DNA from 2 places in the Streptosporangium sp. DT93 genome. Region 2 is predicted to be linked to the other one. Evidence: riboswitches for the same ligand, from Rfam matches in the RefSeq annotation. Region 2 holds a riboswitch; the other holds the start of a gene.
The links. Region 2 has a riboswitch for glycine ahead of gcvT (glycine cleavage system aminomethyltransferase GcvT). Riboswitches for the same ligand answer to the same signal wherever they lie in the genome.
Positions count from the first base shown of each region.

Region 1: another riboswitch for glycine. It lies ahead of gcvP (aminomethyl-transferring glycine dehydrogenase); the one in region 2 lies ahead of gcvT (glycine cleavage system aminomethyltransferase GcvT).

Region 1 covers NZ_JBNCLF010000025.1:63,108-77,670, reverse strand. The annotation lists gene ACLQ2R_RS35215 (MerR family transcriptional regulator) at 1-66, shown strand, start outside; gene ACLQ2R_RS35210 (bifunctional nuclease family protein) at 145-615, shown strand; gene ACLQ2R_RS35205 (MerR family transcriptional regulator) at 760-1,380, shown strand; glycine riboswitch at 1,396-1,487, shown strand; gene gcvP (aminomethyl-transferring glycine dehydrogenase) at 1,662-4,523, shown strand; gene ACLQ2R_RS35195 (hypothetical protein) at 4,776-5,609, shown strand; gene ACLQ2R_RS35190 (hypothetical protein) at 5,768-6,091, opposite strand; gene ACLQ2R_RS35185 (alpha/beta family hydrolase) at 6,249-6,869, shown strand; gene ACLQ2R_RS35180 (DUF5999 family protein) at 7,074-7,265, opposite strand; gene ACLQ2R_RS35175 (TetR/AcrR family transcriptional regulator C-terminal domain-containing protein) at 7,625-8,236, opposite strand; gene ACLQ2R_RS35170 (hypothetical protein) at 8,401-8,802, shown strand; gene ACLQ2R_RS35165 (MbtH family protein) at 9,132-9,341, shown strand; gene ACLQ2R_RS35160 (RNA polymerase sigma factor) at 9,460-10,845, opposite strand; gene ACLQ2R_RS35155 (hypothetical protein) at 11,222-11,590, opposite strand; gene ACLQ2R_RS35150 (AMP-binding protein) at 11,634-12,833, opposite strand; gene menB (1,4-dihydroxy-2-naphthoyl-CoA synthase) at 12,911-13,777, shown strand; gene menD (2-succinyl-5-enolpyruvyl-6-hydroxy-3-cyclohexene-1-carboxylic-acid synthase) at 13,937-14,563, shown strand, end outside.
Region 2 covers NZ_JBNCLF010000007.1:233,749-248,311, forward strand. The annotation lists gene ACLQ2R_RS18035 (hypothetical protein) at 1-366, opposite strand, end outside; gene ACLQ2R_RS18040 (FadR/GntR family transcriptional regulator) at 427-1,149, opposite strand; gene ACLQ2R_RS18045 (glutamine synthetase family protein) at 1,237-2,592, shown strand; gene ACLQ2R_RS18050 (aldehyde dehydrogenase family protein) at 2,595-3,944, shown strand; gene ACLQ2R_RS18055 (3-oxoacyl-ACP reductase) at 3,949-4,713, shown strand; gene ACLQ2R_RS18060 (gamma-glutamyl-gamma-aminobutyrate hydrolase family protein) at 4,758-5,453, shown strand; glycine riboswitch at 5,622-5,720, shown strand; glycine riboswitch at 5,721-5,816, shown strand; gene gcvT (glycine cleavage system aminomethyltransferase GcvT) at 5,850-6,941, shown strand; gene gcvH (glycine cleavage system protein GcvH) at 6,938-7,330, shown strand; gene ACLQ2R_RS18075 (L-serine ammonia-lyase) at 7,404-8,780, shown strand; gene ACLQ2R_RS18080 (hypothetical protein) at 8,949-11,102, shown strand; gene ACLQ2R_RS18085 (DUF6286 domain-containing protein) at 11,327-11,998, opposite strand; gene ACLQ2R_RS18090 (amino acid deaminase/aldolase) at 12,148-13,341, shown strand; gene ACLQ2R_RS18095 (DUF3618 domain-containing protein) at 13,363-13,695, opposite strand; gene bcp (thioredoxin-dependent thiol peroxidase) at 13,807-14,271, shown strand.

The DNA of each region.
Region 1 (14,563 bases), on a different contig from region 2:
GGCCTGTTGCTGGAATTGCACGCCTCACTCCTGCGTTCGGGCGTTCGTGGGGCACTGGGCCGGTGAGAACCTGACCAGGCACTCGTACCCCCACGAGTGTTACGTTGAACAAACCGGTCGGAATCCAGCGAAGCGGAGCAGCCCGTGTTGCAGATGGAGGTCGTGGGCGTTCGAGTCGAGATGCCCTCCAACCAGCCGATCGTCCTGTTGAAGGAGGCGCAGGGGGAGCGTTACCTGCCCATCTGGATCGGCATGACCGAGGCCACGGCGATCGCCATGGCCCAGGCCGAGGAGCCACCGCCTCGGCCGCTCACCCATGACCTGTTCAGGGACGTGCTCGACGGGCTCGGCGTCCGGCTGAACACGGTCAACATCGTCGCCCTGCGCGACGGGATCTTCTTCGCCGACCTGGTCTTCTCCAACGGGGTGGAGGTGAGCGCCCGTCCCTCCGACTCGATCGCCTTGGCACTGCGCACCGGCGCACGTATCTTCGCGAGCGAGGAGGTGGTCCGGGAGGCGGGGGTGATCATCCCCGACGACCAGGAGGACGAGGTGGAGAAGTTCAGGGAGTTCCTTGACACGATCACGCCCGAGGACTTCGGCCGCGCGGGGTAGGAATTTCGGTGCATTTACGCTTCACGACGCGCCGGGTGGGGTCGTTGACTGGACTTGGCCCCAGTTCTACGGTGCAAGTGAACCCCACGGCCGTGCGTAAACCCCCAGATCAGGCCGTGGGATGAGAGAAAGCCGGAGGTCCGCGTGGCGGTCAGCAGCGGCGAGGGTAGAAACGCCGATCAGGATGACCCGGAACGGCGCCAGTCGGCACGTCAGCGCGCGGGTGAAGAGGGTCTGCTGTTCGACGGGGAACCGGTGAACGTGCCCGCCGATCTCGGCTACCGGGGCCCGACGGCCTGTTCCGCGGCCGGGATCACCTACCGGCAGCTCGACTACTGGGCGCGCACCGGCCTGGTCGAGCCCACCGTGCGGGCCGCGCACGGCTCGGGCTCCCAGCGGCTGTACGGCTTCCGCGACATCCTGGTCCTCAAGGTCGTCAAGCGCCTCCTCGACACCGGCGTCTCCCTCCAGCAGATCCGCATCGCCGTCCAGCACCTGCGCGACCGGGGCGTCAACGACCTCGCCGGGATCACCCTGATGAGCGACGGGGTGAGCGTCTACGAGTGCACCTCGCCCGACGAGGTCATCGACCTGCTCCAGGGCGGTCAGGGAGTCTTCGGCATAGCGCTCGGACGGGTCTGGCAGGAGGTGGAGGGCTCTCTGGCGGATCTTCCCGGCGAACGTGCGGAGTCGGGCGGCGGCCCTTTAGGCGATCATCACGCGGATGAGCTGGCCCGCCGCCGCAGGGCGCGGCGAACCGGGTAAGCTCGGACTCGCCATTGACCCTGTGCGGGAGAGACCCCGGCACGGCCGGGGCGCCGAAGGAGCAACCTCCCCGGAATCTCTCAGGCACCCTGTACCGCACGGACGAGGCAACTCTGGAAAGCAGGCACGCCGGCCAGGTGTGCCTCACCGACGGTGCAAGCCTCCCTTTCCCGGGCAGGTGAAGCTCTCAGGTCGCGGCGGCAGCCGTGATGACAGAGGGGGAGACTCCGGCCGCACGCCCGCGCCCGGCGCCGGTCTCCACCCCGTCTGGGAGGCTTTCCATGACCGATCTGTCCCCGCTCGCAGAGCTCGCCGCCCCGCCGTTCGCCACCCGCCACATCGGGCCCGACGACGACCAGCAGGCCCGCATGCTGGAGGCCGTCGGATTCGCCTCCGTCGCCGACATGATCGCGGTGGCCGTGCCCGAGGCGATCCGCTCGGCCGGGCGGCTGAACCTGCCCCCGGCGGCCTCCGAGGCCGAGGCCCTGGCCGAGCTGCGCGTCCTGGCCGGGCGCAACACCGTGCTCACCTCGATGATCGGCCTGGGCTACCACGACACGATCACGCCCGCCGTCATCCGCCGCAACCTCCTGGAGAACCCGGGCTGGTACACCGCGTACACGCCCTACCAGCCGGAGATCTCCCAGGGCCGCCTGGAGGCCCTGCTGAACTTCCAGACCGTGATCTCGGACCTGACCGCCCTGGACGTGGCGGGGGCCTCCCTGCTGGACGAGGCCACCGCGGCCGCCGAGGCGATGACCCTGGCCCGGCGCGCGGGCCGCGGCCCGTCGAAGGTGTTCGTGGTCGACGCCGACGCGCTGCCGCAGACCAAGGCGGTGCTGCGCACCCGCGCCGAGCCGCTCGGCATCGAGCTCCTCGAGAGCGACCTGTCCGGCGAGCTGCCCGACTGCTTCGGCGTGCTCGTGCAGTACCCCGGCGCGAGCGGCAGGGTGCGCGACTTCCGCGCCGTGGCCGAGGCCGCCCACGCCCGCGGCGCCCAGGTGGTCGCCGCCGCCGACCTGCTCGCCCTCACCCTGCTGGCCGCCCCCGGCGAGCTCGGCGCCGACATCGCGATCGGCTCCTCGCAGCGCTTCGGCGTCCCGCTGGGCTTCGGCGGCCCCCACGCGGCCTACATGGCGGTCCGCGACGGCCTCCAGCGTCAGATGCCCGGCCGCCTGGTCGGCGTCTCCCAGGACGCCGACGGGCGCCCGGCGTACCGGCTCGCGCTGCAGACCCGCGAGCAGCACATCCGCCGGGAGAAGGCCACCAGCAACATCTGCACCGCGCAGGTCCTGCTCGCGGTGATCGCCGGCATGTACGCCGTGTACCACGGCCCCGAGGGCCTGCGCAGGATCGGCCGCCGCGTCCACCGGCACGCCGTGGTGCTGGCCGAGGGGCTGCGCCAGGGCGGCGTCGAGGTCGTGCACGACACCTTCTTCGACACCGTGCTCGCCCACGTCCCCGGCAGGGCCGCGGCGGTCGTCGCCACCGCCCTGGACAACGGGGTGAACCTGCGCCTGGTCGACGACGACCACGTGGGCGTCACCTGCGACGAGCGGACCGAGCTGCTGCACCTGGAGCAGGTCCTGGCCGCCTTCGAGGTGGGCGGGATCGTCCCGGCGGACCTGGACGCCGCCGCGCACGACGCGCTGCCCGCCGCGCTGGCGCGCACCGGTGACTACCTGACCCACCCGGTCTTCCACGCCCACCGCTCCGAGACGGCGATGCTGCGCTACCTGCGCCGCCTCCAGGACAAGGACGTCGCGCTCGACCGGTCGATGATCCCGCTGGGCTCCTGCACGATGAAGCTCAACGCGACCACCGAGATGGAGCCGATCACCTGGCCCGAGTTCGCCGGCCTGCACCCCTACGCCCCCGAGGAGCAGACCCGGGGCTACCTGGAGCTGATCGCCGAGCTGGAGCGCTGGCTGGCCGAGGTCACCGGCTACGACGCCGTGTCGCTCCAGCCGAACGCGGGCTCGCAGGGCGAGTTCGCCGGGCTGCTGGCGATCCGCGCCTACCACGCCGCGCGCGGCGAGTCCGAGCGCGACGTCTGCCTGATCCCCTCCTCCGCGCACGGCACCAACGCCGCCAGCGCCGTCATGGCGGGCATGCGGGTCGCCGTGGTGGCCTGCGACGACGAGGGCAACGTGGACGTCGGCGACCTGGTCGCGAAGATCGGCAAGCACCGCGACCGGCTCGCCGCGATCATGGTGACGTACCCGTCCACGCACGGCGTGTACGAGGAGACGATCGTCAAGGTCTGCGAGCTGGTGCACGAGGCCGGAGGGCAGGTCTACGTCGACGGCGCCAACCTCAACGCGCTGGTGGGCCTGGCCAGGCTCGGCGAGTTCGGCGCGGACGTCTCCCACCTCAACCTGCACAAGACCTTCTGCATCCCGCACGGCGGCGGCGGCCCCGGGGTCGGCCCGGTCGCGGTCCGCGCCCACCTCGCCGACCACCTGCCCGGCCACCCGCTGCGCGCGGGCGACGGCAAGGGCGTCGGCCCGGTCGCGGCCGCCCCGTACGGCTCGGCCGGCATCCTGCCCATCTCCTGGGCCTACATCCGGATGATGGGCGCCGACGGCCTCAGGGCGGCCACCGAGCAGGCCATCCTGTCGGCCAACTACCTGGCCCGCAGGCTCAGCCCGCACTACCCGGTCCTCTACACCGGCCGGGGCGGCCTGGTGGCCCACGAGTGCATCGTGGACCTGCGCCAGATCACCAAGGAGACCGGCGTGACCGTCGACGACGTGGCCAAGCGCCTGGTCGACTACGGCTTCCACGCGCCGACCATGTCCTTCCCCGTCGCCGGGACGCTCATGATCGAGCCGACCGAGAGCGAGGACCTGGCCGAGCTCGACCGGTTCTGCGAGGCGATGATCGCCATCCGCGGTGAGATCGCCAAGGTCGCCTCCGGCGCGTACGACAGGACCGGCAACCCGCTGCGCAACGCCCCGCACACGGCCGACAGCGTGGCCGCCGACGAGTGGGAGCACGGCTACACCCGCACCGAGGCGGCCTACCCGCTGCCGTCGCTGCGCGAGGGCAAGTACTGGCCGCCGGTCCGGCGCATCGACCAGGCCTACGGCGACCGCAACCTGGTCTGCTCCTGCCCCCCGCTGGCGTCCTACGAGGACTGACCCCGCACCGCGCGGGGCCGGGACGGGCAACCCGGGCGAACCGGGTGATCCCGGCGGCCTCCGTGCCGTCCGGCCGGGAGTCTGCGGGCCCCGCGCGGTTCCGTGCCGGAAACGCTCGGGGAAGCGGCCCCGGTCCCGTGCGGATCATGCGGAAACCCCGTGCGGGCCGCAGATCCACGCGGAATGTGCCGGGACGGACGGCGCCCCGAGTCGTTAGGCTCGGGGCGTCTCCTTACCCGGGAAGGACCCTGCATGCCTGAGGTGGACACCCGTCCCTTGGACACCGCGCGACGACTGGCCGAGTCCGGCGACCTCGACGCCGCCGCCGTGATCTTCGCGGAACTGGCCGCCGATCCCGACGACCCCGATCGCGCCCAGGCGGCGGTGGGTCTCGCGGTCGTGCTCGGCGAGCGGGGGGACGTGGCGGGCTCCCGCGCCGCCGCCCGCACCGCCCTGGCGACCGGGCACCCGGAGTTCGCCGCCCAGGCCGCCTGCCTGCTCGCCGGGAGCTTCGAGCGCGAGGGCCTGGCCGACCAGGCGCGCGCCGCCTGGCAGGCCGCCCTCGGCGTCGGCCATCCGGCCTACGTCCCGCCGGCGCACATGGCCCTGGCGAGGCTCGCCACCGACGCCCGGGAGGCGGAGCGCTCCCTGCGGGACGCGCTGGCCACGGCCGACCCGGAGATCGCCTCTCACGCGGCGCAGCGCCTGGCGGAGGGGTACCTGGAGGACGGCGAGCCGGGTGAGGCCGCCCGGGTGCTCCTGGAGGCTCTCTCGGTGCCCGAGGTGACCGAGGTCGCGAGGCTGAGGGTGATGCTCGGCATCGCCCACCTGGACCTGGCGTGCGCCGAGTTCTCGGCCGCGGTCGAGGAGGGCGGTGACGGCGGTGACGGCGACGGCGGCGACGGCGGCGACGGTGGCTACGGCGGTGACACGGAGACGGGCGCGCTGGCCATCGAGCTGCTGGCCCGCACGCTTCCCCTGAGGGGGCGGGACGAGGACGCCGAACGAGTCTGGCGCTACGGTCTCGACAGCGCCGACGCCGACCTGGCCGGCGAGGTCAGGCTCCGCCTCGACCGGGACCTGTGACACCGGGCCGGCACGGGCCGACTGTGGCACCGGGCCGGCACGGGCCGACTGTGACGCCGGCGTCGGCACCGATCGACCGTGACGCCGGGCAGGCGCCGACCGCCGACGACGCCGGCCGGAGGGGCGGGCCGGTGGGGCGGGCCGGTGGGGCGGGGGCGTCAGTCGCGTCCCCGCCAGCCGCTCACGGCGTGGGCGAAGTTGATCGCGACGATGCCGCCCCAGGCCAGCAGCAGCCCGGCGGTGCCCGCCTCGGCCGCGGCGATGGCGGTCAGCGGGACGCCGATGCCCATCGAGCCCAGCGCGATCGCGGCCGACGGGTTCCTGTTCCTGTGCTTGCTCCGGGCCTTCGGGGCCTCGGTGGCGTGCATCTCCGCGTGCACCCGCTGGGCGATGGTCGCGTCGAGACGTGAGACGAACGACTCGATCAGAGCGGTCTCGTACTCCGGGCCGAGATCCCGGCGGGCCTCGACGGTGGCGCGCATGTCCTGACGGATATCGTGATGATTCTGCACCCTCCGATTGTTCCCCGCGCCCGCCCGTCCCGCATCGGTCGATAGGACGAGATCCATGCCCGTCTCCGCGAACCAGTCGCCCGAGGACGCCTCATCCTCGCGAGGTACGCCCCCGACGACGACGTCGGTGGAGATCGAGACCCCGCACGGGCCGGGACGGGTGGAGATCGACGAGGTGACCGGCCCGCGTTTCCTGCTCGTGCTCACCCACGGCTCGGCCGGGGGAGTGGACGCGGGCGACCTGCTGGCCGTACGGGACGCCACGACGGCGATCGGGGGGACGGTCGCCCGGGTGCTGCAGCCGTTCCGGATGCGGGGGGCCCGCGCCCCGGGGTCGGCCGTCAAGCAGGACGAGGCGTGGGAGGTGCTGGTGGCGGAGCTGCGCGGACGCTATCCGGGGCTGCCGCTGGTCCAGGGCGGGCGGAGCAACGGGGCCAGGGTCGCCTGCCGTACGGCGGGGGCGGTCGGGGCCCGCGCGGTGGTGGCGCTGGCGTTCCCCCTGCACCCGCCGGGAAAGCCGGAGCGCTCCCGGGCCGCGGAACTGCGCGCGGCCGGGGTGGACGTGCTGGTGGTGAACGGGGATCGCGACCCGTTCGGGGTGCCCGATGCGGCGGACGCCGCCCGTCTGGTGGTCCTGCCGGGAGAGGGACACGACCTCGGGAAGGATCCCGCCAGGGTGGGCGAGCTGGTCGCCGGGTGGCTCGACGCGACGATGCGGCCGCAGCCGCCGGAGACGGGGTCTGGGTGACCCGAGGTGACCTGAGGGGACCTGGGACGACCTGAGGTGACCCGGTCCGATGGGGATGACCTGACGCTCACCCGACGGGGTGGCCGTGTGTCCGATGCGGCGGCCGTGGTGGCCCGGGCCGGTCCGGGCCTCCGGGGACGATCCGCCGGGGTGGCGCTGCGCGCGCCGGTTCCCTCCGGGTGACCTGCCGGGGTGACCCGGTCGTCAGCCGACGCCCACCAGGGGACGGTGCGGCTCGATGACGGCACCGTCGGGGAGAAGCTCGCCGGTGTCGTCGAACAGCACCACACCGTTGCAGAGCAGGCTCCATCCCTGCTCGGGGTGGGCCGCCAGGGTGCGGGCGGCCTCGCGGTCCAGTGCGTCCGCGGACGGACAGGACGGCTCATGCGGGCACATCGGCGTGCCTCCGGATCTCTCGTGTCGGCTCACCCGGGTCACATCGGGCATGGAGTGGGCATCGGACATCCGGCGGCACCGTCACCGATGGGTCTCCGTTCCCACGTGTGACGGGGGACGAGCATCTGAATGTTGACATATGACCATACAGGCGCCCGTAACAGAACGGGGCCCGTACATCAAGCAGATCAAGTGTGCGATCGATCGCACCCTGGCGACATAGCCCGTTAGGACTGTTTACAGGCTGGAGAGGGCCAGTCCGTTGGGGCCGTGCCGGGTGATGTGACCTATGACACATCATGCCTGATATACGGACATTCGACCAAGAGCAACACGCCGAGCGCAGAGTAAACGATCGGTTACAGGTTCGTGACACGTGCTCGGCCCCGTGCGCCCAGGCCGGCCAGCAGGGCCTCCAGCCCGTGCTCGAAGTCGGCGTCCGCGCCGGGGCTGCCGCCTCCCCGCGACGGGGGGCGCCACGGCTCGTCGTCGTCGTCGGCCGGCTCGGCCCAGCCCGACTGCTGCACCTCCACCGCCACCGCCCCGAACACGTAGGCCCGCAGCGCCCGCACCGCCGCCGGAGCGTCGGCCAGCCCGGCGTCGGTGAGCTGGTCGATCTGCTCCCTGATCGCGATCGCGGCCCGCCCCCGGGGCGGTTTGGTCAGCGCGAGCGCCAGCACTCCCGGGTGTTCCCTGAGCGCGTCCCGGCCGGCCCGGCACCAGGCCCTCGCGCTCTCCTGCCAGGTCGGGGCGGGCTCGGCGTGAACCGTGGTGACGTGCTCGGCCAGGGCGTCCATCAGGGCGTCCTTGCCCCGGGGCAGGTGGTGGTAGATGGCCATCGCCTCCACCTGGAGCGCGTCGCCGAGCCTGCGCATCGTCAGCCGCCGCAGCCCCTGTCCGTCGGCGATGTGGAGGGCGGCGTCGATGATGCGCTCCCGGGAGAGCGGTACGGGTGGTCGCTTGGCAGGCATGCGATCATCCTGCCAGCTTGACCTTACTGCGTAAAGGACGACGCGCCGTGACGGCACCTCCGGCGGGCGCCGGGGACCGGGATGATGGGCCGGGACCGGACGGCGTAGGCTACGAGCGGTGATCTGCCGGAGAGGGCCCGGCGACCGGTGAGAGAGGGTGGACGATGGCGTTTTTCCGACCGCGTGTGAGCCGGGAGGCGGAGGTTCGCCACCACGCCGACCAGGAGGTCGGGAAGGGCTTCCCCGAGCTTCTGGAGAAGGCGCGGGCCGCCGACGCGGAGCTGCGCAGGGTGCAGGCCGCCGCGGCTCCGGTGGAGGAGGTGCGGGCGGCCGGTCTGGCCCTGGACAGGGCGTTGACCGAGGCCCTGCGCGCGGCCGAGGCCAACCAGCGCGCGACGTTCGGCGTGAGGTCGTACGACGACCGGATCCGGCGCCGCAAGGGCAGGGCCACCCCCATGGGGTCCGGGTGGACCGACGAGGTCAACCGGCTGCGCACCCTGCGTGAGCGCAACCGGCTGACCGGCATCCCCCGGGTCCCGCGACCGGTCGAGGCCTCGGCCCGCTGACCCTCGCCCCGCCGCCCGTCACGCTCCGCCATGACGGGCGGCTTCGTCATGTCCGGGTGCGAGCCGCCGGGCTCGCGGGCACCTGTGATCCGGGTCATGCGGGACGTACTTGACATCGGCCCTCGTACGGTCGATCTTAGGTGAGCCTTTCCTAAGTCTTTACGGCGATCGACGACCGCCCTCCCGGTGCCGTACGGGGAGGAACGTCCTGAGGCTCGCCGTGCCGTCCCGTTCCCATTCTCACCGTGTCGCGCCCGGCCGGACTTCCCTCCGGGCGTGTCCGACGCTCCCGGACCCGGTCGTCCGGAAGCCTGCCGCCGGAGGTATCCATGACCAACCCCTTCGAGGACGAGGACGCGTCCTACCTGGTGCTGGTGAACGCCGAGGGGCAGCACTCGCTGTGGCCCGCGTTCGCCGAGATCCCCGCGGGCTGGGAGGTCGCCCACGGCGAGGCCTCCCGCGCCGCCTGCCTGGCCTACGTCGAGAGCACCTGGACCGACATGCGCCCCAGGAGCCTCGTCGCCCGCATGGGGGGCTGAGCACCCCCGCACGGCGAGGCGGCGCCCCCGTGCCCGGAGCGGCGAAGGGCGCCGTCGCGGACCGTGTGAGGTCTCGCGGCGGCGCCCTTCGGCGTGGGCCGGGCGTCCCGGTGGCCGGTCAGCTCGCCCAGTCGAGCAGCGGACGGGTGTTGCTGGGGTGGCGGAGCTTGGAGAGCGACTCCTTCTCGAGCTGGCGGATGCGCTCGCGCGTCAGCCCGAGGTGCTTGCCGATCTCGTCGAGGGTGTGGGGCTTGCCGTCGACCAGGCCGAAACGCAGCGCCATGATCTTGGCCTCCCTCGGGGAGAGGTTGCCGAGCACACCGCGCAGCTGCTCGCCCAGCAACTGGCGGTCGACGACCTCCGACGCCTCGGGCGAGTCGACGTCCTCGATCAGGTCGCCGATGGTGGTCTCGCCGTCGTCGCCGATGGTGGCGTTGAGGCTGATCGGCTGGCGGCTGGTGCGCAGCAGCTCCTCGATCTGGTCGGGGGTCCTGTCCAGCTCGACGCCGAGCTCCTCCGGCGTGGGCTCGCGCCCCAGACGCTGGTGCATGTCACGCTCGACGCGCGAGAGCTTGGAGAGCATCTCCAGCACGTGCACCGGCAGCCTGATGGTGCGGGCCGAGTCGGCGAAACCGCGCTGGATGGCCTGGCGGATCCACCACATGGCGTAGGTGGAGAACTTGTAGCCCTTGGTGTAGTCGAACTTCTCCACCGCGCGGATCAGGCCCAGGTTGCCCTCCTGGACCACGTCGAGCAGGGCCATGCCACGGTCGGTGTACTTCTTGGCGACGGAGACGACCAGGCGGAGGTTGGCCTCCAGCATGTGGTTCTTGGCCCGGCGGCCGTCCTCGGCGATCCACTCCAGGTCGTCGCGGGCGACCGCGGACAGACCCGGCTCGGCCTCCAGCTTGGCCTCGGCGTACAGGCCGGCCTCGATCCGCTTGGCCAGCTCGACCTCCTGCGCGGCGGTGAGCAGCGTGCGGCGGCCGATCGACTTGAGGTAGGTGTGAACCGAGTCGCCCATGACCGAGGACTGGTCGTCCAGGTCCATCGCCGGCTCGGCCTCGATCTCCTCCACGGCCTCCAGCTCGGCGGCCTCGGGCACGTTCAGCTCGTCCAGGTCGGCCGGAGCGCCGTCGGGACCCGAAGCGTCCTTGGCGGCCTTCTTGGCCGTGGTCCTGCCGGAGGGCGCGGCGGGCTCGGTCCCGGCCGCGCTCTTCTTGGCGGGGGCGGCATTCACCTTGCGGCCGGCGGTCTTGCGGGGGGTCTTGGCCTTACGGGCGGTGGCCGACGAGAGCGAGGGCTCGTTCTCGGCGGCCAGGCTGACGCCCGCCTCGGTGAGCCCGCGCAGGATCGACCTGCCCACGGCGGGGCTGATACCGGCCTCGGCGAAGGCGTGACGCAGCTCCGCGAGTGAGAGATGGCCCTGGACTCGCCCTCGGTCGAGAAGCTGATCGAGGGTCGACGGGGCCTCAGATGAGGTCGCCACGGCGGTTGGGGGCATGAGGACACCTCCTCCATCACGGAGTCGTCTGATGAATCGGTCTGCTTGGTCTGTGGGTGGGGCGGTCCGGGGGCCGCTCGGCGCACCAGTATCAATAACCCCAGCGAAGAACTTTCTGTTCCCGGCCCGACCCGGAACATGCGAGGAGCGGACCACCTTTTTCCCTGACCGGCCGGGAGCCGGCGGGCGACCAGGGCCTGAACGGTGAACGACCGGCGCGTGATCGGGCACGGCCCGCGGGGGATCGGCGCGTGGCCGGCCGTCACATCGGCGCACCCTCGCGAGACCTCGCGAGACCTCGCGAGGACCCGTGAGGACCCGTGAGGCCGCGGGCACCGCCGCCGTGGAACGCGGGAGGCGATCGGCGGGAGGGGACCTACTCGGCCACCCGCAGGGGGCCCTCGACGATCGGCATGGGGAAGGGTTCGGCCTCCTCCAGCCGGTCCTCGGTCCAGTAGCCGACGATCTTCTCGGGGTCGGGGTTGATCTCCCTGGAGATCACGTAGTCCTCCGCGGGCGGGGACGTCGTGGTCGGTGAGGGCTCCTGAGAGGGGCGGGGCTGTCCGGAGGGGAGCGGGTCGTGCGGGGCGACCGGTGCCGGCTCGCTCACGGGCTCCCTCACCCGCTCGGTCCCCAGGGCCCGCTCGACGCCGCCCGCCGCCGCGGCCGCCGTGACGGAGATACCACCGGCGAGGACCAGGCCCACGACCCCGGCCGAGACCCATGTCCTACGGGTGACGTTCATCGGCGCGTCCTTCCTGCTTCGGCTGCTCCTTGGACGTGTGACACTACCCCCGCGGTTCCCGGTCACGACCATGACGGAGGAACTCAAGGTCGGGTTTGCCGTTGGGCAGGAGCGGTATCCCGGGCAGGACGACCAGCTCGGCGGGGGCGGCGTGGGCGGGCAGCCGCTCCTTGACGAAGGCGCGCAGCTCGGCCAGGGACGGCGGGTCCGGCGAGACGACGACGGCCGTCACCCGCTGTCCCCACTCGGGGTCGGGGCGGCCGACCACCACGGCGTCGGCGATCGCGGGATGCCCGGCCACCACCCCGGCCACCACCCCGGCCACCACCTTCTCGCCCCCGGTGTTGATGACGTCGTCGGCCCGCCCCAGCACGCGCAGCCGCCCCCCTTCGAGGACGCCCAGGTCGGAGGTGAGGAACCGGCCGCCGTCGCGGGCCGCCTCGGTCAGGTCCGCGCGCAGGCGGTACCCGGAGAACAGCACGGGACCGCCCAGCCGGATCAGGCCGTCGCCGCCGATCTCCAGCTCCACCCCGTCCAGCGGCTCGCCGTCGTAGACGCACCCGCCGCAGGTCTCGCTCATGCCGTACGTGGTGACCACCCGGGCGCCCGCCGCGCGGGCCGAGGCGAGCAGGTCCGCCGGCGCGGCGGCCCCGCCGAGCAGGATCGTCGCGAACCCCGACAGGTCCGCCCGGCCGGGCGGGAACGCGTCGAGCAGCCGGCGCAGCTGGGTGGGCACCAGCGAGACGTGGTCGGCACCGGCGGCGAGCACCGCCCCGGCGGAGAAGCCCTCGTGCACGATCGGCTCGGTCCCGCCCAGCAACGCCCTGACCAGCACCTGGAGGCCGGACACGTGGGAGGGGGGCAGGCAGCACAGCCACCGCTCGCCCGGCCGGGCGCCCAGGCGGCGCAGCGAGGCCGACGCGGAGGCGCGCAGGGCGGCGGCGGAGAGCTGCACGCCCTTGGGGACGCCGGTCGAGCCGCTGGTGGCGATGACGACCGCCACCTCGGCGGGGACGCCGATCCCGTCCTCGCGGCGTACCCCGTCGAGGTGGGTGGGGCGCAGTGCCTCCAGGGCCGCACGCAGCGCGGGGGCGGGCAGGCCGGGGGGCAGGGGCAGCACGGCGGGGCCGTCGCCCTCCACGGCGTCGCGGACGGCCCGGAGCAGCCGGGGGCCGGGCGCCGCGACCACGGCGTGCAATTCCCGTGGCACGGAAAGCCACGCCTCGTGCACGGGGGTGGTCATCACGGTCGTAAGGTTAGTGCCGAAGCCGGACAACGGCCGGGGGTGGGCCCCGGCACAGCGGAGAGGGTGAAGCGATCGTGGGCACGGAGCGGGTCGAGCCGGGCACGGACGAGCGGGACGGCGCGGTCGACTGGAAGAGGTCCGGCGAGTACGAGGACATCGTCTACGAGACCGCCGAGGGCATCGCCAAGATCACGATCAACCGTCCGGAGCGGCACAACGCGTTCCGCCCGACGACGCTCTTCGAGCTCAAGGACGCCTTCAACCTGGCCCAGGAGGACGCCGAGGTCGGTGTGATCATCTTCACCGGCGCCGGCGAGAGGGCCTTCTGCTCCGGCGGCGACCAGAAGATCCGCGGCGACGACGGCTACGTCGACAAGTCCACCCCGCACGTCGGCAGGCTCAACGTGCTGGACCTGCAGGTGCAGATCCGCCGCTGCCCCAAGCCGATCATCGCGATGATCGCCGGGTACGCCATCGGCGGCGGCCACGTGCTGCACGTCTGCTGCGACCTGTCCATCGCCGCCGACAACGCGGTCTTCGGCCAGACCGGCCCCAAGGTCGGCTCCTTCGACGGCGGCTACGGCTCCTGGCTGCTGGCCGAGACGGTCGGCCTCAAGCGGGCCCGCGAGATCTGGTACCTGTGCCGTCAGTACGACGCGAAGACCGCCCTGGACTGGGGCCTGGTCAACGCCGTCGTGCCGCTCGCCGAGCTGGAGGCCGAGACGGTCAGGTGGGCCAGGGAGCTGCTGGAGAAGTCGCCGCTGGCGCTGCGCATGCTCAAGGGCGCGCTGAACGCGGTGACCGACGGCGCCGCCGGGATGCAGCAGTTCGCCGGGGACGCCACCCTGCTCTACTACATGAGCGAGGAGGCCCAGGAGGGCCGCGACGCGTTCAAGGAGAAGCGCGCCCCCGACTTCGGCAGGTTCCCGCGCCGGCCGTAGGGGGTCCGGGGACGGGGTTCTCGGAAGCGGTTCGCCCCGGGGACGGGGTTCTCGGAAGCGGTTCGCCCCGGGGACGGGGTTCTCGGAAGCGGTTCGCCCCGGGAGACGGGGTTCTCGGAAGCGACTCGCCCCGGGAGACGGGGGTAAGGAGGCGGTGCGGTGAATCCCGCGACCGCGCTCGCGGCGGTGCTGGTCGACGAGCTGGCCCGCTGCGGTCTCACCGACGTGGTGCTCGCCCCCGGTTCGCGCTCGACGCCGCTGGCCCTGGCCGTGCACGCCGACAGCCGCATCCGGCTGCACGTGCGGGTGGACGAGCGCTCGGCGTCCTTCCTGGCGGTGGGCCTGGCCCGTCGCGGCGGCCGTCCGGTCGCGCTGATCTGCACCTCCGGCACGGCCGCCGTGAACTTCCACCCGGCGGTCGTCGAGGCGCACGAGTCGGGGGTGCCGCTGCTGGTGCTCACCGCCGACCGCCCGCCCGAGCTGCGCGACACCGGCGCCAGCCAGACCGTCGACCAGGTCAAGCTGTACGGCACGGCCGTGCGCTGGTTCAGCGAGGTCGGCGTGCCCGAGGAGCGCCCCGGCCAGGTCGCCTACTGGCGGTCGCTGACCTGCCGGGCCTACCAGCGCGCGCTGGGCCCCTGCGACCCCGGCCCGGTCCACCTCAACGTGGCCTTCCGTGAGCCGCTGGTCCCGGACGGCGACGAGTCCTGGTGCGAGCCCCTGGAGAGGGACGGGAAGGGGCCGTGGGTGCGCGCCCGGACGGCCGCTCCGGCTACGGCGCTGCAC
Region 2 (14,563 bases):
GCCGGTGACCGCGACGGCGATGAACACGGCGTCGACCGAGGCGCGCCCCTCCTCCTCCCAGTAGACGTCCCTCAGGTGCAGGATGAGCGCGAACTCGTCGAGGATCAGGGCGGCCCCGGCTCCGAAGACGGCCGCCGTCACCGCGTACCAGCCGTCGGAGACCCCGGAGACGATGAGGCCCGAGACCCCGCCCAGCAGGGTGAGCACCACGCCGAACACCACGTGGTGGATGTGCATCTCGCCGACGTTGACGTTGCCGAACCAGCCGATCCTGGCGCGGATCAGCCGGACGTTGACCCGGGTGAACAGGAAGGCGGCGATCAGCGCGACGAAGAAACAGAACAGCGGCAGCCGTCCTGCGTCCATGATCCGTTCCTGGAACAAATCCTCCACCGGCCCATCAGGCTATGCGAGAACCCCGCGGCGTCAGGCGAGGAAGCCGCGCAGCAGGGCACCGGTGCCCTGCAGGTGCTCGTCCACGGCCCGGCGCGCGGCCTCCGGGTCCCGGGCCAGGATGGCGGCCACGATCGCCGCGTGCTGGACCGCGGCGTGCTCGATGTTGCGCTGCAGGATCGGGATCGCGTCGAGCAGGTCGGTGATCCGGAGCCTGGCGTCGGCGCAGCAGGCGGTCAGCAGCGCCGAGCCGGTCAGCTCGGCGATCGACAGGTGGAAGGCCGTGTCGAGACGGCGGTAGTCGTCGGGGTTGGCCGAGTTGACCGCCTGCAACCGCTCCCGCAGGGCGTCGCGGCGCTCCCGGGTCAGCTCGGTGGTGGCGAGCACCTGGGCGGCCCCGCACTCCACCGCCATCCTGAACGTCAGCGCGTCCTCCAGGTCGTCGGTGCCCATGTCCACGACGGCCCGGCGCAGCTCGTCCTCCTGGCGCGGCCGGGGCGGGGCGTAGGTGAGGAACGCGCCGCCGTACCTGCCACGGCGTACGCTGAGATAGCCGGCGTCCTGCAACGCCCGGATGGCCTCACGCAGGGTGACCCTGCTGATGCCGAGCTGGGCGGCGAGCTCCCGTTCGGGCGGCAGTTTCTCGGCCACCAGGCCGAGCTTGATGACCTGGAGGAGCCGCTCCACGGTCTCCTCGAACGCGTTTCCGGCACGTACCGGCCGAAGCACGGTCACCAGCCGCGACACCTCGTCCACATCTCACCTCCGGCCCTTGACAAGGCTCCCCTCGCTGCACGTCAATGGTCTGACAATAGCCCAATAAGACTCCGGCGAGGAGGGCGCGTGGACACCGACGAGCTTCACGACGAGGTGCGGGCGGGGCGGATCGACACCGTTCTGCTGGCGGTCGCCGACATGCAGGGGCGCCTGCAGGGCAAGCGACTCTCGGCCCGCTACTTCCTGGAGGAGGTGCTGGGGCACGCCTCGGAGGGCTGCAACTACCTGCTGGCGGTCGACGTGGACATGAACACGGTCGACGGCTACGCGATGTCCTCCTGGGAGCGGGGCTACGGGGACTTCACCATGAAGCCCGACCTGTCCACACTGCGCCGCGTGCCCTGGCAGGACGGGACGGCCCTGGTGATGGCCGACCTCCTGTGGGAGGACGGCTCCGACGTCACCGCCTCGCCCCGGCAGATCCTGCGCCGCCAGCTCGACCGGCTGGCCGGGCACGGCTGGGGCGCGTTCGTCGGGACCGAGCTGGAGTTCGTCGTCTTCGCCGACACCTACGAGGACGCCTGGCGCCGGGGCTACCGGGACCTGACCCCCGCCAACCTCTACAACGTCGACTACTCCCTCCTCGGCACCGCCCGGGTCGAGCCGCTGCTGCGCCGGATCAGGCTCGGCATGGAGGGCGCCGGGATGTACGTCGAGTCGGCCAAGGGCGAGTGCAACCTGGGCCAGCACGAGATCGCCTTCCGCTTCGGCGAGGCCCTGGCCGCCTGTGACAACCACTCGATCTACAAGAACGGGGCCAAGGAGATCGCCTCCCAGGAGGGGATGTCGATCACCTTCATGGCCAAGCCCAACCAGCGCGAGGGCAACTCCTGCCACATCCACATCTCGCTGCGGGACGGGGACGGGGAGCCGGTCATGGCCGGGGGCGGAGGATCGTCGGGCAAGCACGGCCTGTCGCCGGTGGGCGAGCGCTTCATCGCCGGTCAGCTGGCCCTGATGCGCGAGCTGACCCTGCTGTACGCGCCGAACGTCAACTCCTACAAGCGCTACGTCCCCGGCAGCTTCGCGCCCACCGCGGTCAAGTGGGGGGTGGACAACAGGACCTGCGCGCTGCGCCTGGTCGGCCACGGCCCGTCGCTGCGGATCGAGAACCGGGTGCCCGGCGGCGACGTCAACCCCTACCTGGCCGTCTCGGCGCTGATCGCGGCCGGGCTGCACGGCATCGAGAACGCGTTGCCGCTTGAGGAGGCGTTCGGGGGGAACGCCTACTCGTCGGGGGCGGAAACGGTTCCGCACACGCTGCGGGACGCGCTGGAGCTCTGGGAGGGCTCCTCCTTCGCCCGGGACGCCTTCGGCGAGGACGTGGTGGCCCACTACGCGAACAACGCCCGGGTCGAGCTGGCCGCCTACGACGCGGCCGTGACCGACTGGGAGCTGTTCCGGGGATTCGAACGGATGTGAGCGTGAAGATCATCAATCCGGCGACGGAAGAGGTGCTCGCCGACATCGAGCCCGCGGACGCCGCGGCGGTCGACGAGGCGGTGGGACGCGCCGGGCGCGCCTACCCGGCCTGGCGGAGGGTCTCCCCCTCCGACCGTGCCCGCCTGCTGCGCCGCTTCGCCGCCCTGGTCCGCGAGCACGCCGGGGAGCTGGCGCTGCTGGAGGTCGCGAACGCCGGGCACACGATCGGCAACGCCCGCTGGGAGGCGGGCAACGTCGCCGACGTCCTCGACTTCTACTCCGGGGCGCCCGAACGCGACCACGGCCTGCAGATCCCGGTGCCCGGCGGGCTGGACGTCACGTTCAGGGAGCCGCTGGGCGTGGTCGGCGTGATCGTGCCGTGGAACTTCCCGATGGTCGTCATGACCTGGGGTGTGGCCCCGGCGCTGGCCGCGGGCAACACCGTGATCGTCAAGCCCGCCGAGTGGACGCCGCTGACCGCGCTGCGGGTGGCCGAGCTGGCGCTGGCCGCGGGCCTGCCCGAGGGGGTGCTCCAGGTCCTGCCCGGTGAGGGCGAGGTCGCGGGCGCCCGGCTGGTCGCGCACCCCGGCGTGTCGAAGATCGTGTTCACCGGGTCGACCGAGGTGGGCAAGGAGATCGCCGCCGTCTGCGCCGGGCAGGTCAAGCGGCTCACGCTGGAGCTGGGCGGCAAGAGCGCCAACGTGGTCTTCGCCGACGCCGACCTGGAGAAGGCCGCGGCGACCGCGCCGTACGCGGTGTTCGACAACGCGGGACAGGACTGCTGCGCGCGCTCGCGGATCCTGGTCCAGCGGAGCGCCTACGAGGAGTTCATGGCCCGGTTCGGCGAGGCGGTGCTGGGCGTCCGCGTCGGCGACCCGCGCGAGGAGGGCACCGAGATGGGCCCGCTGATCAGCGCCGAGCACCGCGAGCGGGTCGCCTCCTACGTCACCGAGCCGCCCCACCTGCGGGGATCGTGCCCCGAGGGGCCGGGGTTCTGGTACCCGGCGACCGTCCTGACCCCGCGCTCGACCGGCGACCGGGCGTTCACCGAGGAGATCTTCGGGCCGGTGGTGTCGGTGGTGCCGTTCGACGACGAGGCCGACGCGGTACGGATCGCCAACGACACCCCGTACGGGCTGAGCGGGTCCATCTGGACCCGTGACGTCGGCCGGGCGCTGCGGGTGGCCCGGGCGGTCGAGGCGGGCAACCTCAGCGTCAACTCGCATTCCAGCGTCCGCTACTGGACGCCGTTCGGCGGCTTCAAGCAGTCGGGGCTCGGCCGTGAGCTGGGACCGGACGCGCTGGCGGCGTTCACCGAGACCAAGAACGTCTTCATCTCCGAGGAGGGGTAAAGCGATGCAGCGTCTGCAGGACCGGGTGACCGTGATCACCGGCGCCGGAAGCGGGATCGGCCTGGCCACCGCGCGCCGGTTCGCCGAGGAGGGCGCCCGCGTCGTCTGCGTGGACCTGGACGAGGCGACCGGTTCGGCCGCCGCGTCCGAGGTCGGCGGGCTGTTCGTGAGGGCCGACGTGACCGTCGAGGACGACGTGGACCGGGTGTTCAGGACCGCGTTCGACACCTACGGCAGCGTGGACGTCGCGTTCAACAACGCGGGCATCTCACCGCCGGAGGACGACTCGATCCTGGAGACCGGCATCGACGCCTGGCGCCGGGTCCAGGAGGTCAACCTCACCTCGGTCTACCTGTGCTGCAAGTACGCCATCCCGTACATGCGGCGCCAGGGCAAGGGGTCGATCGTCAACACCGCGTCGTTCGTGGCCGTGATGGGCTCGGCGACCAGCCAGATCTCCTACACCGCCTCCAAGGGCGGGGTGCTGGCCATGTCGCGCGAGCTGGGCGTGCAGTTCGCCCGGGAGGGCATCCGGGTGAACGCGCTCTGCCCGGGGCCGGTGAACACGCCGCTGCTGCGGGAGCTGTTCGCCAAGGACCCCGAGCGGGCCCAGCGCCGCCTGGTGCACGTCCCGCTGGGGCGCTTCGCCGAGGCCTCCGAGATCGCCGCCGCGGTGGCGTTCCTCGCCTCGGACGACGCCAGCTTCATCACCGGCTCGGAGTTCCTGGTGGACGGCGGCATCTCCGGTGCGTACGTCACCCCGCTGTAGAACATCCCGGGTTTCCGGGAAAGAGCAAGGTAAGGCAAAAGATCATGTCCCGTCCCGTCATCGGCATCACCTGTTACGTCGAGCCCGCCCGGTTCACCGTGTGGGAGACGACGACGGCGTTGCTGCCCTACGACTACGTCGACCACGTGGCCCGCGCGGGCGGGCAGCCGGTGATCCTGCCCCCGGCCGGCGAGCCCGCGCCGCTGGTGGAGCGGCTGGACGGGCTGATCCTGGCCGGTGGCGGGGACGTCGGCCCGGAGCGGTACGGGCAGGAGCCGCACGCCAGGACCGGTCACGTCCGGCCGTTCCGCGACGACGCCGAGCTGGACCTGGTCCGGGCGGCGCTGGAGCGGGGCCTGCCCTTCCTGGGGGTGTGCCGGGGCATGCAGATCCTGAACGTCGCCCTGGGCGGCACCCTGCACCAGCACCTGCCCGACGTGGTCGGCCACTCCGGGCACGCCCCGGCACCCGGGAGCCACGGCAGGATGCCGGTGCGCCTGGCCCCCGGCAGCCGGACGTCGAAGGTCTTCGGGACCGACACCGTGGACGTGGCCCACTACCACCACCAGGCCCTGGACCGGCCGGGCGAGGGCCTGACCGTGACCGCCCACGCCGAGGACGGCACGATCGAGGCCGTGGAGCTGGACGACCACCCGTTCGCCGTCGCCGTCCAGTGGCACCCCGAGGCCGACGACGAGTCGGCCCTGTTCGAGGCCCTGGTCCGGCACGCCGCCCCCTGACCGGCCCGACCGGGCAGAGACTCGCCCCCCCCTTCGGGGACGCCGAGCTGCGCGTGGACTGCGCCGAGCACCGGCCTCGGGACACCGGCGCCCCCTGACACGGGAGCCGGCCGGGGCGGGGGATTCCGCTCGGACGGTGCGGGCGGTTAGGGTGGCGGTGACACCGATGAATCCCGCGCGGGAGAGCGTCCTGACATCCAGGCCAGGACCCCTGAAGGAGCAAGCCCTCCCCGCGAACCTCTCAAGGCAAAGGACCGTGCGGGTAGGTGCTCTCTGGAAAGCAGGCCCCGTGGCCTCGCCGAAGGTGAAAGTCCGGGCAAAAACCGGATGAAACTCTCAGGCACCCATGACAGAGGGGGAGGATGATCTCATCTGTCCCCTGCCTGAGGTGTGCACATGTCCCGATCTACGCCGTTGCGCGGCGTGCACGAGGCTCTCGGCGCGACGCTGACCGACTTCGCGGGCTGGCTGATGCCGCTCCGCTACGGCAGCGAGTCCGTCGAGCACAACGCGGTCCGCCGGGCGGCCGGCCTGTTCGACCTCTCCCACATGGGCGAGATCTTCGTGACCGGCCCGCAGGCCGCCGAGGCGCTCGACTACGCGCTGGTCGGCCACCTGTCCGCGCTGGAGCCCGGCCGCGCCCGCTACACGATGATCGTCGACACCGAGGGCGGCGTGCTGGACGACCTGATCGTCTACCGGCTGGCCCCCGAGGAGTTCATGGTCGTCGCCAACGCCTCCAACTCCCCGCGCGTCGCCGCCGAACTGGCCGGCCGCGCCAAGGGCTTCGACGCCGTGACCGATGACCGCTCCGAGGGGTACGCGCTGGTCGCGATCCAGGGCCCGCGCTCGGCGGAGATCCTGGCCGGCCTGACCGACGCCGACCTGGGCGGGCTCAGGTACTACGCGGGCCTGCCCGCCTCCGTCGCGGGCCGCGAGGCGCTCATCGCCCGTACCGGGTACACCGGTGAGGACGGGTTCGAGCTGTTCGTCGCGTCCGGGGACGCCGAGGCGATCTGGTGCGCCATCAGCGAGACCGGCGCCTCGCACGGGCTGATCCCGGCCGGCCTGTCCGCGCGTGACACCCTCCGGTTGGAGGCGGGCATGCCGCTCTACGGCAACGAGCTCTCGGCCGCGCTGACCCCGTTCGACGCCGGGCTGGGCCGTGTGGTGAGGTTTGACAAGCCGGGCGACTTCGTCGGCCGGGCCGCCCTCGAACCCCTCAGGGACGTCCCGCCGGGCCGCCGCCTGGTCGGCCTGGTCACGAACGGCCGCCGGGTGCCCCGGCACGGGTATCCGGTGGTGGCCGCCGCCGACGGCGCGGTCGTCGGGGAGGTCACCAGCGGAGCGCCCTCGCAGTCGCTGGGCAGGCCCATCGCCATGGCCTACGTGGACAACGGCCTGTCGTCGGGACTGGCCGTCGACATCCGGGGCAGCCGCGAACCGGTCGAGGTCGTCGCACTGCCTTTCTACAGGAGGACACAATGAGCAGCATTCCCGAGGACCTGCACTACACCAAGGAACACGAGTGGGTCTCAGGAGTGGATGACGGCCTGACCCTCACCGTGGGGATCACCGCCTACGCCGCCGAGGCGCTGGGGGACGTGGTCTACGTGCAGATCATCCCCGAGGTCGGCAGCACGGTCACCGCCGGCGACACCGTCGGCGAGGTCGAGTCGACCAAGTCGGTGAGCGACATCTTCACACCGGTCAGCGGTGAGATCGTGGAGGTCAACCAGACCGCCGTGGACGACCCCTCGCTGGTCGGCGCCGACTCCTACGGGGAGGGCTGGCTGTTCCGCATCCGCCTGGAGGGCTCCGCCGACGACCTGCTGTCGCCGGAGGAGTACGCCGCGCTCACCTCGGGCGAGTCCTGAACCTCCCGCTCCGTCACACCCGGGCCACGCGCGTCCCCGGGCGCGCGTGGCCGCCCACGCTGGAAGGACCCAGATGACGATCAGCGTCTTCGATCTCTTCAAGGTCGGAATCGGCCCGTCCAGCTCGCACACGGGCGGCCCGATGGCCGCGGCCCACAGGTTCGCCCGCGGCCTGCACCGCGACGGGCTCCTGGAGAAGACCGCCCGGGTGAGCGCCGTCCTGTACGGCTCGCTCGGGCTGACCGGCAAGGGACACGGCAGCGACAAGGCCGTGATGCTCGGCCTGTCCGGTGAGAAGCCCGAGCTGGTCGACATCGACACGGTCGACGAGCGGCTGGCCGCCATGCGCGAGTCCGGCACCGTCACCCTCTACCGCTCCCACGAGATCCCCTTCGTCGTCGGCGAGGACCTCGTCTTCGAACGCAAGATCTCGCTGCCCGGCCATCCCAACGGCATGCGCTTCACCGCCCTGTCGGAGTCGGGCGAGACGCTCCGCGAGCGGGTCTACTACTCGGTGGGCGGCGGTTTCGTGGTGGACGAGAACGCCACCGGCGCCGACCGGATCAAGCCCGACGACACGGTCGTGCCCCACCCGTTCGGCACGGCCGCCGAGCTGCTCGCCCGGTGCGCCGAGACCGGGCTGTCGATCTCGGGGCTGATGCTGGAGAACGAGCGGGCCTTCGGCCGCAGCGAGGCCGAGATCCGCGAGCGGCTGCTCACCCTCTGGCACGTCATGACCGAGTGCGTGAACCGGGGCATCGGCAAGGAGGGCGTGCTGCCCGGCGGCCTGAAGGTGCGCCGCCGCGCCCACCAGCTCCACCGGCAGCTGCGCAGCGAGACGCAGGAGAAGGACTCGCTGCAGACGATGGACTGGGTGTCGCTGTTCGCGCTGGCGGTCAACGAGGAGAACGCCGCGGGCGGGCGGATCGTCACCGCCCCCACCAACGGCGCGGCCGGCATCGTCCCCGCCGTGCTCACCTACTACGACCGCTTCACGCCCGACGCCGACGACGAGGGCGTGATCCGCTTCCTGCTGACCGCGGGGGCGATCGGCGTGCTGTTCAAGGAGAACGCCTCGATCTCCGGCGCCGAGGTCGGCTGCCAGGGCGAGGTCGGCTCGGCCTGCTCGATGGCCGCGGCCGGGCTCACCGAGGTGATGGGCGGCACCCCCGAGCAGGTGGAGAACGCCGCCGAGATCGGCATCGAGCACAACCTGGGCCTGACCTGCGACCCGATCGGCGGGCTGGTGCAGATCCCGTGCATCGAGCGCAACGCGCTCGCCGCCATCAAGGCCATCGCCGCGGCCAGGATGGCGCTGCGCGGCGACGGCCGCCATTTCGTCTCGCTGGACAAGGCCATCAAGACGATGCGCGACACCGGCCGCGACATGCTCGACAAGTACAAGGAGACCAGCCGCGGCGGGCTCGCGGTGAACGTCATCGAGTGCTGAAATGGGACCGGCTCGCCCGGCGGGACCGGCGCGAGACCGACGTGCGGAACTCGCGGTGAACGTCGTCGAGTGCTGAACGGGGCCGCCGCGTCGCGGCCCCTTCCGTTCCTTATGTCCCGATCGACACCAAATCTCGCATCCCGTAGGGCAGTCCGCGGCACCACGCCTATGCTGGGTGACCTCATCCGCGGGACGATGGAGGTCGTGGTGGTGACGGGAACGCACGCGGTGAGCCCCTCCCGCCGTTCCGGTCCGGCCACCCCCTCCCGGGGCCGGCGGGTGCTGCGCCTGCTGGTCTCGCACCGGGTCTTCCTGCTCGCCCTGCTGGCCGGTGGCGGGGTGCGCGCGCTGGCCGTGCTCGGCTACCGCCCGGCCCTGTGGTTCTGGGCCGACTCCTTCGTCTACCTGAACGCCGGGCTCTCCCCGCGCCCCCTGGAGTCCCGTCCCTCCGGGTACGCGCTGTTCCTGTGGATCCTCAAGCCGCTCTCCAGCGTCCAGGCCGTGGTCGTCGTCCAGCACCTGTTGGGGCTGGCCGTGGCCGTCTGCGTCTACCTGCTGCTGCGCAGGCTGGGCGGGCTGCCGGGATGGGGGGCGACGCTGGCCGCGCTGCCGGTGCTGCTCGACGTCCACCAGGTCCAGCTCGAACACCTCGTCATGGCCGACCTGCTCTTCCAGTTCCTGGCGGTGGTGGCGGTCACGCTGCTGCTGTGGCGGCGGCGCCCCGCGACGTGGGTCGCGGCGACGGCCGGCGCGCTGCTGGCCGCGGCGACCGTCACCCGGACCGTGGGGCTGGCGCTGATCGCCGTCGTGGCGGTCTGCCTGACGGTCCGCCGCGCCGGGTGGCGGGCGGTCGCCGCGACCACGCTGACCGCCGCGATCGGCCTGGGCGGGTACGCGGCCTGGTTCGCCTCCGAGCACGGCACCTACGGGCTGACCCGGGGGAACGCGTTCCTGTGGGCGCGGACGATGACCTTCGCCGACTGCGCCGTCATCCGGCCGCCCGGCCCCGAGGCCGCCCTGTGCCCCGCCGAGCCGCGGGACGCGCGCAAGGCGCCGCCGCTCTACATCTGGGACGGCGACTCGCCGCTGAACAAGGTCAAGGGGAGCTGGGCCGAACGCGACGCCCTCGCCGGGGCCTTCGCCACCCGGGCCGTCATGGCCCAGCCCGTGGACTTCCTGCGGACCGGCCTGGCGGACGTGGCCCACATCTTCGACTGGGACCGGCGCGTCTACCCGGTCCCCGGGCCGCAGAGCGCCTACGTCTTCCCCGGCAGCGCCCGGCCCTTCCCCGCCGGGACCGCCTCGCAGGGCAGGACCGCCGAGGAGCTCACCGTGGCCTACCAGGGCGCCTCGGGGGCGCCGGTCCTGGTCGAGCCGTACGCGGGGCTGCTGCGCGGCTACCAGGAGTACGGCTACGTACGGGGTCCCTATCTCGCGTTGATCTGCCTGGTCGGGCTGGTCGGCGTGCTGCGGCGGCCGCGGCGGCTCGGCGGCGCGGTGCTGCTGCCGTGGACGGCCGGGACCGTGCTGCTGGTGCTGCCGCCGTTCATCGCCGCCTTCGACCACCGCTACGTCGTGCCCGCCCTCCCGCTGCTCTGCCTGGCCGCCGGGCTCGCCTTCGGCTCCCGGCGGCACGAGGAGCGGCAGGAGGAGCGACACGAGCGGGAGCGCGCCCCGGGAGGGCCCGGCCACCCGCACGACGACGCCGGGACGGATCCCGGGGACGGCCCCGGGGGCGACCCCGACACGACAGGGCCGGACGACCAGGCGCCGTACGACGGGGCGGAGGACCACCGCTGGGCGTCCGGCCGGCCAGTGTACGCCAGCCCCGTCCACGAGGTGGCCCACCACGAGGGCGGCACCGCGGAGGGGTCGCCGGGAGCGTACGGCGGGACCGGAGGGATCGCCGGGGCGATGCCGGGACACGGCCCGCAGGGAGCGTACGGGGCGCCGCTCTTCGGCAGGCAGGCCCACGACGAGACCGGCGGCGGGCCCCACGGGGGCTCGCACAACGGGTCCTACGGCGGGTACGGCGGGTCCTACCGGGCCTCAGCGACGCCGGACGTGCAGCCGGACCAGCACGCCGAGTTCTACCTCCCCGAGCGCCCGTCGGACCTTCCCCACCGCGTCCCGGTTGAGCCGCGCCACCAGCTTGCCGACATCGGTCCCCGGGGCGCAGCACACGGTGACGCGCAGCCGCTCGTCCCGTACGTGCCTGACCCCGACCCGGGTGAGCCCTTCGACTTCTTTAAGGGCAACACCGAGCACGGCCGTCCCCGTCCCGGCCCGCCTGCCGCACCGTCCCCACCCCAGGGCGTGTAGCAGCCACCGCACCGCCAGGACCGCCAGCACCGTCAGCGTCAGTGCGGCCAGCCACCCCTGCCAGGGGTGCTCGGCCAGCCATCCGGGAAGGCCGCGGTGCGCGAGCCGGGTGTCCGGGCGGTGGCCGGGAAGGTCGCCGCGTCCCCGCAGGAAGGCGTACAGCCCGGCGCAGCCGAGCGCCGCGCCGGTGGCGGCCAGGCCGATCCGGTTGCCCGCGTACGGCCTCACCTGCTCCCCCGGCGGCACAGCCGCACCGTGACGTCGCCGCCGTACATCGAGCCCAGGCCCGCCAGGCGGTCGCCCACCGCGGTGCCCACCCGGCGCAGGACCGGCCCGGTCCGTTCCGCGCCGGTGAAGACCGTGACCTCGACGACCCGCGAGGCGAGGCGGACCCGGGCCCGGTTCACCTCCTCCACCGACTCGGCGGCCTCCCGCAGCGTGCGGCGGAGACCGGACCGGGTGATGCCGATCACCAGGTGCGGGTCGCCCGGCTCCAGCGGGACCAGCCGCGGCCGTCCCGGCAGGACGGCGAGGGCGAGCATCGCCAGGCCCGCCGCCATGGCGAGCGCCGCGACGGCGAGGACGGCGGGATCGGACCACCTCCACGAGCCCGGCCCCTCGACGAGCAGCCGGTAGGGCTCCCGCGCGACCGGCGACCCCATCAGCAGGCCCACCGTCGTCGAGGCCGAGAGCGACAGCAGCGCGGACGCCGTCAGGGCCGCGGGGACGCCAGCCGGGGTCCTGCCCGGCCGCAGCAGCCGCAGCGACCTGCGGCGTACCTCCTGGAACTGCTCGCCCGCGGCCTTGCCGGCCGCGCCGCCACCTGCCGAGCCGCCGCTCCCCGAGCCGCCACCGCTCCCCGAGCCCGCCAGGATGTCCTGGAGAGTAGTCGTCATTCGTTCAGATGTACGCGCCCCGGCCGCCCCGGACGGGAGTTCCCCCGCCCACTTGCCCGTTCCTGTGCCCTCCCCGGCGGGAGAATTGATCACCCCGGAGACAATGTGAACATTACTCATATTCGTTGTCGCCGGGTTATCCTGCGGACATGGACGACCGCCAGCGCTACGACCGGCTCACCGCCCACCTCGATCCCCCCTTCGCCGTCGTCGACCTGCCCGCGCTGCGCGCCAACGCGGCGGCGATGGCCCGGCGGGCGGCGGGCAAGCCGATCAGGATCGCCAGCAAGTCCGTCCGTTCCCGGGCCGTGCTGGAGCGGATCCTCGCCATGGACGGCTACGCCGGGATCATGGCCTTCACCCTCCCCGAGGCCCTCTGGCTGGTCTCCACCGGGATGCGGGACGTCCTGGTCGCCTACCCCACCGCGGACCGCGCCGCGCTCGCCGAGCTGGCCGCCACGCCGCGCGTCGCCCAGGAGATCGCCGTCATGGTGGACCGGGACGAGCAGCTCGACCTCATCGAGGCCGCCGTGGCCGGGGTCCGCGACCGCCAGGAGATCCGGGTCTGCCTGGACGTCGACGCGGGCTACCTCGCGTTCGGCGGCCGGTTCCGGGCCGGCGTGCGCCGCTCCCCCGTCCGCGACATCGGCCAGGCCGTCGACCTGGCCACCGAGATCGCGAAACGGCCGGGCTTCCGCCTGGTGGGCGTGATGGCGTACGAGGCGCAGATCGCCGGGGTCGGCGACGACCTGCCCGGCAGGCCCGCCCGCGCCCGGGCCGTCCGCTGGATGCAGTCCCGCTCCCAGCGCGAGCTGATCACCCGCAGGGGCCGGATCGTCCAGGCCGTGCGCCAGGTCGCCGACCTGGAGTTCGTCAACGGCGGCGGCACCGGCAGCATCGAGAAGACCGCGAGGGAGCGTGCCGTCACCGAGATCACCGCGGGCTCCGGCTTCTTCCACCCCCGCCTGTTCGACTTCTACCGCAACTTCACCGGCAGGCCCGCCGCCCTGTTCGCGCTGCCGGTGGTGCGCCGTCCCGCCCCGGGCGTGGTCACGGTCCTCGGCGGCGGCTACACCGCCTCCGGGCCTCCCGGCCGGGACCGCCTGCCCCAGCCCTACCTGCCGTACGGGCTGCGCTACGACCCCGACGAGGGGGCCGGGGAGGTCCAGACCCCCCTGATCGGGGAGGCCGCCGAGGACCTGCGCCCCGGCGACCGGGTCTGGTTCCGGCACGCCAAGGCCGGTGAGCTCTGCGAGCGTTTCACCAGCCTGCACCTGATCGAGGAGGACGGGATCGCCGACGAGGTCCCCACCTACCGGGGCGAGGGCCACGCCTTCCTCTGACCCCCGCGCCGAACGTGTCCGTCAGCGGTTGCGACGCCTCCACAGCATGATGATCGCGCCGAGCGCCAGCGCCGCCCCCACTCCGATCAGGACCGGCGCCAGATCCGGCCGGTCCTCCTCCCACAGGTCGTCCGGCTCGCCGGCGACCCGCACCGGCTTCGGCCCGGCCGCACCGCTCACCAGGTCACCGACCTGCGCGACCAGGTGCTCCGCGTTCGCCCTGACCTTCGCCACGCCACGCTCCGCGACCCGCTTGGGGCTCACCCGGTCCGCGATGGCGTCCACCGTCTGCGCCAACTCCGCACGTGTGCGCTCGATCTGCCGTTCCAGCTCCGCGGGATCGGTGTCCGCCATGGCTGTCCTCCCCTACACCTCGACGTCGATCAGTCTGTCAGGTCCTGTCCACCCTCGGCACTTCGGGCGGGCCGGTAGGTTGACCCGGGAACCATTCCTCGGAGGACCATCATGAAACTCGAGCCGGGCGACGCCGCCCCGGACTTCACGCTTCCCGCCGCCGACGGCACCACCGTGTCGCTGGAGGCCTACCGCGGCAGGCGCGTCATCCTCTACTTCTACCCCGCCGCGATGACCCCGGGCTGCACGAAGCAGGCCTGCGACTTCCGCGACAGCCTCGACTCCCTGACCTCGGCCGGGGTCGCCGTCCTCGGCGTCTCGAAGGACACCCCGGCCAAGCTCGCGAAGTTCGCCGAGCACGACGCCCTGACCTTCCCGCTCCTGTCGGACCCCGGCCTGGAGGTCCACCGGGCCTACGACGTCTACGGCGAGAAGACGATGTACGGGAGGACCACCATGGGGGTCATCCGCTCCACCTTCGTCGTCGACGCCGACGGCAAGGTCGAGAAGGCCCTCTACAACGTGAAGGCGACCGGCCACGTGGCCCGCCTCCGCCGCGAGCTCGGCCTCGGCTGACCGTCCGCGTCATCCGCGTCATGTGACACGACGTGAGCGGGCCCCGGGAATCGTCGAATCCGTCGTACGATCCCGGGGCGTGCCGTCGAATACGCGTCGCACACGTGAAATACCCGGGAATGCTCTGGAATGCCCGGGGAGCCCCGGCCCGTGCCATGTCGGCGTCATCCCGTGAGCGACGACCGCACCCGCCTCGCCGTCGGCCGCCGCGCTTCACAATGACACGTCCCGCTTTCACGGGGCCGTTCCCCGCCGGGGAAAGCCTCACTGTGCCGTCGCCGTCCGGAACGGG